One region of the Lysinibacillus sp. FSL M8-0216 genome, then DNA from elsewhere that is predicted to be linked to it. Evidence: riboswitches for the same ligand, from Rfam matches in the RefSeq annotation. Region 1 holds a riboswitch; each other region holds the start of a gene.

Region 1 (3,283 bases):
ATGCAGCAGCCACAGAGAAGTTAGCCTTTTTCCGTAGTGGTTTCCCTGAGAAAGAAACCCCTTCATTTAATTGTTTAATTAATTGGATAAGCTCCATCGAGGAGACATCATATACGCTAGTGGCACCAGGGAAATCTCCAACCTTCGTTGGGTCACCCGTAACAGCTAGCACATCATGAATTCCTAAGGCATTTAACCCCATTAAATGTGATTGAAGACCAATTAAATTACGATCTCGACAGGTAATATGTGTAAGGGGGCGCACGCCATTAGTACTTTTCAATAACGCCCCCATTGCAATATTGCTAATACGTGGGGATGCCAATGAATTGTCTGCCATCATCACTACATCGGCACCTGCCTCATATAGTTGTTTGGCCCCTTCAAGAAATCCATCTATTTCTAAGTGTCTAGGTGTATCCAACTCTACGATGACCGAGCGTTCACGCTTTACTTTTTCATGAAGTGGTTCAAATTTAGCTGGCTCGGCATCACGAACAATTTCAATCTTTTCAGGCTTCGCATGCTTTTCACTAACTGGTGATAGCTCTTCTAAATACTTCTTTGCGGCTGCAATATGCTTTGGTGTCGTACCACAACAACCCCCAATTAAGCGAACACCCTGATCACGCAGTTCAACAGCAGCGCGACCAAAATAATCAGCCTCCGACTCATAAACAACACGCCCGTCCTCTAAATCTAATAGCGAAGCATTTGGATAGGCTGACATAAATGCCTTTGCCGGAAGTTCTACAGCCTCAAACGCTTGAATCGTATGATATGGACCTAGACGGCAATTGACACCAACAATATCTGCACCAAGAATCTCTAACTCATGTAGCGCATTATTTAAAGACATACCATTTTGTAAAACACCAGGCTCATGCATAGATACTTGAGCAATTATCGGTATATTAGTTTTGGCGCGTAGCACGTTTAATGTTGCTGTTAATTCTTCAAAATCATAATAAGTTTCGAGTAAAAGGCCATCAGGATTTCCTGCAAGTAACACACTTGCCTGCTCTTCAACGGTCGCTAATATGTCATCTAATGTTGCATCGCTTTTACGAATGCCACGAATTCCACCAATTGTTCCTAAAACAAATTGACCGCCATCCGCTGCTGCTCGCTTAGCAATAGTAATAGCTGCTTCATTAAATTGTTGGACACTTGATTCTAGTCCATAGCGAGCTAATTTAATGGCATTGGCACCGTACGTATTCGTTTGAATAATATCAGCACCCGCTGCGATATATTCTCTATGAATCTTTTCAATTAATTCAGGTCTCTGAACATTCATTTCCTCATGACAATACTCCAATCCATAGCCATACAACACTGTGCCTATTGCACCGTCTGCCGTCAATACATGCGTTTTTAATTTTTCAAGCAATCCCATAAAACTAGCCTCTCTTCCTCTATTTCTGTATAATAAAAAGCCTTCTTTTATATAAAAAGAAGGCTTTAACGACTCATCATTATTGTTCCTTCTCATCTTCGACTCAACGGTCTTCTGGATTTAGCACCTGACAAAAAGTTGGTTGCTGAAGCTTCAATGGGCCAGTCCCTCTGCTTCTCTTGATAAGAATTATTAAGTATGAATTTTTTAAATAATTAAAAGAATCATATCGTTTACAGACGAATGAGTCAAGACTATTTCACATAACAAAGAAATTATTTGCTTAAAAACTTAGAAATTAGATAGTTCTTCTGCAAGCTCTTCACCAATTTTTTTCCCATTTTGAATGCAAGCACCAATACCTACTCCAAAATAAGAGCAACCCGCTATCGATAAATTCGGATAGTTTTCATTCAGCTCTAGTAGTAAGCCTTGTAGCGCTTCCCGGTGAGCTAAGTCATATTTAGGCATTTGATCAATCCATTTTGTGACATTCACAACGGTTGGCTTTTCATCAATTCCTAGGCTTTTCCGAACATCTTCTAAAGCGACGGCTGCCAATTCGTCGTCAGTCATTTTACGTAACTGCTCATACGCCGGATTAATACTCTTATAGAATAGGCGAACAAGTAGTTGATTGTTTTTCGATGTATGCTTCCACTTGCGACTCGTCCAAGTTGCTGCATTACAAGTGACATCAGAATTATGCGATACAATATAGCCTGTTCCATCCGCAGGTAAGTTTGCATCAGGCACATCAAAGCCTAGATAAATAGTAATGGCTGATGCTGTAGTAAACTGATCAAAATAATGTGTTAAGGAGTCGTCCTGTAATATACTTTGAACCGCTTCATTCGGTAGCGCTAGAACAACATAATCTGCCTCAATGTATTGACCATTTGCTAATGAAATCGAATACTTGTTCCCCATTTTTTGGACATGATTTGTGGCTACCCCTTTAATGATGTCTACCTCTGTTAATTTCTGTTCTAATCGCTCAATTAAAGAGGATAATCCATTTTGAAATGAAATAAATTTTTTATTAGCAGCTTTAACAAATTGCTCACGATTCGCATCAAAACCTTTTATGATACTTCCATTGTCATTTTTATAGTCAATTAAATACGGTAAAGTGGAGGCAATAGAAAGTTGGTGTAAATCACCAGAATAGACACCTGCTAAAACAGGTGCAATTTGATTTTCCACAAGCTCTTCGCCAAGATAATAAGTTAAAAATTCCCCTATTGAGCTTTCTTTTGTAAAACCTGCATTGGGTAAAGTTAAATCTTTTAAAGCTTCTTGTTTGGCCTGGTCAGAGATAAGTGTGCTTTCCTCAAGTGATGCCACACTCATAGGTATACCGAAAGTAGAATCCGCTGGAATGGCGTGCAGCTCGTTATTTGTATAAATATAGGATATACCTGTTTCGTTGTAAACGAGATGATCTTCAAAGTCTAGCTCCTGCACTAGCTCCATTACACCTTTATGGCGAGCTACGATTGAATCAGCACCAGTTTCCATAATAAAACCTTGTTCATAGGCTGAATATAGTTTGCCACCTAAATATGTATTTTTTTCTACGAGCACTAGCTGAACATCTAAATTTTTTTCCTTCACTTGGCGTTGCAGATAATGCATTGTGCATAAACCAGTAATACCGCCACCTAATACAACAACTGTTTTCATAGTAAACCGCCCCTATTTTTAGTTCTGTCTACAGTATAAACTTATTTTCATTGAAAATTACGTTAAACCCTTTACAAATTTAGCAAAAATAGAGCTATCTCAACTGTGAGATAACTCTAGCTCCAAGAATATGCTTACTAAACACACATTATAATGAGTACTATAGTGTTTAATATAGCTACTAGTGATCTAGCTTTT
Region 2 (3,283 bases), 1.5 Mb from region 1:
TTTCCAGCATTTTTTCAGATATATCCACACCAATCACTGATTTTGCCTGTTGTGCGCGCGCATATCGACAATGCCACCCGAAACCACATCCTAAATCAAGCACATGTTTATTTTTCAAATCAGGTAAAAGTGTTTTTAATACATGCCACTCTCCTGCGGCGTCCAGCCCTTGAACAGAACGTGGCATTTTTTCGTAAGCAGAAAAGAATTGCATATCATCATATTTATTTTGCTTCATCGTTTAAACATCTCCTATAATTAAGCTAGCCTCCTACATATCCTTGGTGATCTAGGAGGCTAGCTATCTTCTTCTAACCATGGTTTTCACCCCTATAATAGCTTTTCAAAACCATTCAAGAATACATAAAAAGTAAAGTACAAAAAGAGTAATCCTGAAATAAACGAAACTATTTGCATAAGCCTTTTCCCATTATTTTACCACCGATGCTACTTAAATATGAAAGGATTAGCCCCCAAAGGATTGAAACGGTGATAAATCCGAAGAAGAAGGGAGGTAAGCTTTTAGTTGCTGAATGTCCAATAGTTGTACCACCTACTATACTTCCACCAACCGTTGGGAATCAACGATTGCAGTCGTTGCTGAAACTACTAGCCAAACACCAGTAAAAAATAAGCCCATAATGATTTCTTTTCAATCGCTGCTCCATGACTCTAATTTTTTGCATGCAAACGTATCTCGGAAAGCTTGGAAGGTTAAAGGGCCAAGCATGATAGTACCGCCAATCCATAAAATGAATTGGAATATTGTACTAGATTGTACTAGAAAGGCTATTCCCAAAACCTATAGTACAGCGTACACCATGTCACCAACAGCACAACCTAAAGAAAAGATAAATGCAGGGTAAAAGCCTTTTGTCAGCCCTGTTCGAATTAAACTTAAATTTCCTGTTTCTAGTTCAAAAGCCAATTAAAAAAACAAAAATAAAAAGTTGTTGGGCTTTCATTTGTCATCTCACCCATCATAGAATTTTTTTATTCAAAAAAGGTTAGATAACTGTTAGTATTCGTTCAAGCAAATAGGGGGAATCGTTTTGTTAAAAACAGTACAAATTATTTTATCAATAATAGGCATCACGCTTTCCATTTACGGATTTATGACACATGATTATCGGCTAAACTTTTTAATGATCCTTTTTCTAGGTTTATTTATGTTAACATTAGGAATTAATGAATTTCGGAGAGAGAGAAAATTATATGGTTGGTTTTTAGTCGGGGTATTTATATTTTCGATCTATGTGTCCATTCAAAGCTTCGTATTCGTATAAAAAGTTGAATTTCGCACTTGATAATAGTCGTGGGATTTTTTTACAATTAAAAACATGTTGCAATTATGGATGTTTTATTTTAGTATTTTAATATTGTGTAAAAAATATAATATTTTTTCTTCTTATCAAGAGAGATGGAGGGACTGGCCCGATGAAATCTCGGCAGCGGAACTATTAAGTTACTGTGCCAAATCCAGCAAGCAATGTTCTTGATAGATAAGAGGAGCGTTTTAACTATAAGGGCTCTTCTTGTTATTTCAAGATGAGGCCTTTTTTATGGTGAAAAAATAAAAAATAGGGCTGATTTTTAATTTTTGGAGGTAGACAATGAAGAAAGAGAATCCATGGGCGCTAATCCCATTTGTTATTTTTATGATTTTATTTATTGGTTCAGGGATTATAATGGGTGATTTTTATGCCTTTCCTGTCATTGTAGCCATCAGCATTTCGGGTGCTGTAGCTCTAGCGATGAATCGAAAAGAATCGTTTTCCCGAAAGGTTGATATTTTTTGCCAAGGTGCCGGAAATTTAAATGTCATGCTGATGGTTATTATTTTTCTATTAGCAGGGGCATTTTCAGAGGTAGCGAAGGGAATGGGGGCTGTAGATTCCACTGTTAACTTTGCTTTATCGGTTATACCGCAAAACCTGGTTGTCGTAGGCTTATTCATCATTGCCTGTTTCATCTCTCTATCCATGGGCACATCAGTGGGGACGATTGTTGCGCTGGCGCCAATTGGAGTTGGAATAAGCGATCTTACGGAGCTACCTATTGCTTTAGTGATGGCAGCGGTTGTAGGCGGTTCGATGTTTGGTGATAATTTATCTTTTATTTCAGATACTACTATTACTGCAGTTCGTTCACAAGGCGCACAAATGAAGGACAAATTTAAGGTCAATTTTTGGATTGTATTGCCGGCAGCTATTATCACAAGTATTATTTTAGGGTTTATGACATCCGGGGGGACAGCCCAAGTAGAGCATCTAAGCTATAATTGGATAAAAATTATTCCCTATGTTTTAGTTATTATTTTAGCGTTATCTGGAATGAATGTTTTCCTCGTTCTTGCATTAGGGATTGTTCTCGCCGGTGCTGTTGGCTTAGCAGATGGCAGCTATCACATAATGAGCCTTATACAAAAGATTGGTGAAGGAATGGAAGGGATGTATGAAATCGCCTTTCTGGCTATATTAATAGCTGGAATGGTGGAAGTTATTAAATTTAATGGGGGAATTGACTTTTTACTCCGTCTTGTAACGCGCAGGATTAAATCGCAGAAGGGTGCTGAATTTGGTATAGCTGGTCTTGTGGGTCTAACTAATTTATCTACGGCCAATAATACAATTGCTATTCTAATTGCCGGGCCACTTGCCAAAAATATTGCTGACCAGTATGAGATTGAGCCGAGAAAGTCTGCAAGTATTTTAGATATTTTCTCTTGTACAGTCCAAGGTCTTCTCCCATACGGAGCCCAATTTCTTGTAGCCGCAAGCGTAGCCAAAATTTCGCCAGTGAGTATCTTGCCGTACTCTTTCTACCCAATTCTTATTGGTATTTGTGGTATGATAGCGATATTCATTGGGTACCCGAAAAAAAAGAAAGCCTAAACTTTTACTACTGAAAATTAAACATGAACGACGAAAGTAGCTCAATCTAAATAAAGATCAGCAAGCTGGTTATTTCAGACTGTAGACAAAAGCCATCGAGTAGTTTGATATGCTCCCTATTAGGTAGACAGATTAAAAAATAAAATCTGTTTATCTAAAGGGAGCATTTTTTTGTGGTGAAGTTAATATCCACTCCAGATTGGAACGAAGGGCGAGGGTGCAGTTCGACCCCGCCCATGGAAAGCTGGAAATCAATCAACGGCTTTACTTTATTTTAAAGTTAATAAATTTCAATAAGAATCAGACAATAAACACTAATGGTATTAGGTAAAAAAATAATAGTAGAAAAATAGGGGAGTAGTCTACTTTTAGGAGATAGGGGGATAGTT
Region 3 (3,283 bases), 370 kb from region 1:
CAATGACACCTTTATCAATCTCACGTAACGCAATTAATACCATACGTGCATAGAATGGAGCCGCACCGATAATTAAAGCAGGTAAAGCAGCATTAGCTCCACGGATTGTACCTAGTAAAAGCTTAGTGAATGGAATTAATAAAATAATTAACACGATAAATGGGATAGAGCGGAAAATGTTAACGAGTGACCCTGTTAAAAAGCTAACAATTTTATTAGCCCATAACTGATTGGGACTTGTTAAAAATAGGACGATTCCAATAGCTAACCCAAGAATAAATGTAATAACTGTAGAAATGGCCGTCATATATAATGTTTCATACGTAGCCTGCCACATGCTATCCCAGTCTACATTCGGAAAGAGATTAGTTAGCATCTGCAATCACCTCCGTTTGTACTTCCACTGTATTTAAATAGCTTAAGGCTTCAGTCACATTTGCTTTCGACCCATCAATTTGGACTATGAGGGTACCATATGCACCATTTTTCGTTTGTGAAATATTTCCGTGTACGATGCTTACTTCCACATCGAATTGCTTCACTAGATGTGAAATAACTGGCTGTTCTGTTTTTTCACCAACAAAAATCAATTTGACAAGTTGTCCAGTTGGATAATTTGCTTTGATTTGTTCTACTGTATCCTGTGTTTCCTTTGTATTTGTAATTTGGGCTACAAATTTCTTAGTAATGGCTGCCTGAGGTGCCTGGAAAACTTGCAATACTTCCCCACGCTCTACAATTTCGCCTGCCTCCATCACTGCTACACGATGACAAATCTTGCGAATGACATGCATTTCATGAGTAATGAGGACAATCGTTAACCCTAACCGTTCATTAATATCTACCAGTAAATCAAGAATGGCATCTGTTGTCTCTGGGTCTAGTGCAGATGTTGCCTCATCACATAGTAAAACCTCTGGATTATTTGCTAATGCACGTGCAATCCCTACTCGTTGCTTTTGTCCACCAGACAGCTGCGATGGATATGCTTGATCGCGACCTTCTAAGCCAACAAGTGCTATCAATTCCTTCACCCGTGCCTCACGTTGAGCTTTTGATACACCTGCAATTTCTAATGGGAAGGCAATGTTTTCTGCAACTGTTCGTGACCAAAGTAGGTTAAAATGTTGAAAAATCATACTAACCTTTTGTCTAGCTGCTCTAAGCTTTTGACCCTTAATCGAAGAAAATTCTTGATTGTTCACCGTTACTGTTCCTGCTGTTGGTTTCTCTAAACCATTAAGTAAACGAATCATCGTACTTTTACCAGCGCCACTATAGCCGATAATGCCAAAAATTTCACCCTTATTAATAGTAAGGTTAACATCTTTGACTGCCGTTAATTCGCCATTTGCTGTTTTGTATTTCTTCGTTATATTTTGAAGCTGTATCATAGCGAATACTCCTTTTCTTATATAAAAAAACCCCTCCACTTATAGACAAGTAGAAGGGGTCACGTATTATACGTTGAACCGTTCTCTCATCTTTCAAAGAAAAAATCTTTGAGTGATTTGGCACCTTTTCACTATGTGATGGTTGCCGGGCTTCATAGGGCACTTCCCTCCGCCGCTCTTTATAAGAGTTCGATATATTTAATGTTTTAGTAATATATTTGTTACTTTACCACGCTAATAAAGTTCAGTCAATTGATTTTTTTAACAATTCGTACAAAAATGGTACGGATTGAAAAGCATAAATCTTTTCTGTCACTTTGCCGCCATCACACACAAGTAAACATGGGACGCTTTCAATTTGATGTTCAATAGCAATTTGCTCCAAAAAATTAATATTTGCTTTCCCTAGTTTTAGGTGAGGTAATAGTTGTTCTACAATTGACATCATTTTCGATGCCACTGCACAAGTACCACACATCGGTGTATATAAATAAAACGCAGCTTTTTCTCCCGACTGTAAAGCCGACTCCCACTGCTCTTTTGACCATTCTTCCATTTAGTTCACGCAACCTTATAAAATATATTCATTATGGATGGAGAAATGCGCACGCAGTAAAATCATTGCTAACACTTTTCTTGGTGTCGTTTCTACTTCCTTATATGTCGGCATTGTACGTAAATGCTCCGCTTCCGGATAATGTCTGTCCATTAAAGCGCGTAGCTTATCGCCTGAAGTATCAGCATCAAAAAAAGTAAATAGCTCGCAGCCCTCATAGGGGTCTATTAGCTCCTCTAATTGATGCACTCCAATTGTTCCATTCGTACATAGTATTGTAACATTCTCGTTCAAAATCGGCTCAATTTGTAGCTTATCTGAGCGTCCTTCTACTATCAAGCATTTCCCATCGAACATTACGCCACCTCCATTTAGACATATCCACTTATACATTATTATATAATAAAAAACGCCGGTAGTTTCCGACGTTTTTTGATTATGGCTTGTCTTATTCTGCAGTCATCTCTTCGTATTGTTCTGCTGTCATAAGTTTATCAACTTCTGATGCATCAGCAGGCTCTACGACGATCATCCATGCTTTTTCATATGGTGATTCATTAACGAATTCTGGGCTATCTTCTAAATCTGCATTTACTTCCACTACAGTACCTGAGATTGGTGCATATAATTCAGAAACAGTTTTTACTGATTCTACGCTACCGAATGGATCATCTGTTTTGATTTCATCGCCAACTTGTGGAAGTTCAACGAAAACGATATCTCCTAATTCAGATTGTGCGAAGTGCGTAATACCAATACGTACTTTTCCATCTTCTACTTTTACCCATTCATGCTCTTCAGAGTAACGTAAGTCTTTCGGTGTGCTCATGCAAAAAACCCCTCCATAATTATGTAATATATTCACTTTCAGTGTGCCATACTTCTCCTATAAAAACAAGGATAAAAACGGTTATAACCAAGCTTGCTCAAAATCGGATTCTTTAAACCCTAAAGTTACTTTTTTTCCATCTGTTACGATGGGACGTTTTATTAACATACCATCCGTAGCAAGTAGCTTAAGCTGTTCTTCCTCAGTCATATCAGCTAGCTTGTCCTTCAAACCAAGGTCACGATACTTCATGCCAGAAGTATTAAAAAACTTCTTCAAAGGTAGTCCACTTGCTTGCCATAAAGCTGTTATTTCATCCTTTGTTGGTGGCTGCTCTACGATATGTACCTCTTCATAGGAAACGTCATGATCATTTAACCACTTTTGTGCTTTTTTACATGTTGTACATTTTGGATAATGGAAAAATTGAATCGTCATAAAAATGCTCCTCTGCTGTCTTTTTCTGTAGTATACCATCATAATCATTTAGAATGGTGGATCTTC

Evidence for each region. A riboswitch is a leader RNA that binds a small molecule or an ion and turns the genes downstream of it on or off. The one in region 1 is predicted to bind S-adenosylmethionine.
Region 2: another riboswitch for S-adenosylmethionine. It lies ahead of MKX57_RS13560 (Na+/H+ antiporter NhaC family protein); the one in region 1 lies ahead of MKX57_RS21220 (bifunctional homocysteine S-methyltransferase/methylenetetrahydrofolate reductase).
Region 3: another riboswitch for S-adenosylmethionine. It lies ahead of MKX57_RS19410 (methionine ABC transporter ATP-binding protein); the one in region 1 lies ahead of MKX57_RS21220 (bifunctional homocysteine S-methyltransferase/methylenetetrahydrofolate reductase).

Annotation. Positions count from the first base shown of each region.
Region 1 is NZ_CP152007.1:4,269,357-4,272,639, forward strand. Features, by position in the region: gene MKX57_RS21220 (bifunctional homocysteine S-methyltransferase/methylenetetrahydrofolate reductase) at 1-1,399, opposite strand, end outside; SAM riboswitch class I at 1,489-1,588, opposite strand; gene MKX57_RS21225 (protoporphyrinogen oxidase) at 1,691-3,085, opposite strand; gene MKX57_RS21230 (globin-coupled sensor protein) at 3,275-3,283, opposite strand, start outside.
Region 2 is NZ_CP152007.1:2,756,402-2,759,684, reverse strand. Features, by position in the region: gene MKX57_RS13570 (class I SAM-dependent methyltransferase) at 1-238, opposite strand, end outside; gene MKX57_RS13565 (DUF3953 domain-containing protein) at 1,053-1,286, shown strand; SAM riboswitch class I at 1,406-1,509, shown strand; gene MKX57_RS13560 (Na+/H+ antiporter NhaC family protein) at 1,614-2,894, shown strand.
Region 3 is NZ_CP152007.1:3,902,509-3,905,791, forward strand. Features, by position in the region: gene MKX57_RS19405 (methionine ABC transporter permease) at 1-376, opposite strand, end outside; gene MKX57_RS19410 (methionine ABC transporter ATP-binding protein) at 366-1,394, opposite strand; SAM riboswitch class I at 1,478-1,582, opposite strand; gene MKX57_RS19415 (thioredoxin family protein) at 1,639-1,950, opposite strand; gene MKX57_RS19420 (hypothetical protein) at 1,966-2,307, opposite strand; gene gcvH (glycine cleavage system protein GcvH) at 2,399-2,779, opposite strand; gene MKX57_RS19430 (arsenate reductase family protein) at 2,861-3,217, opposite strand.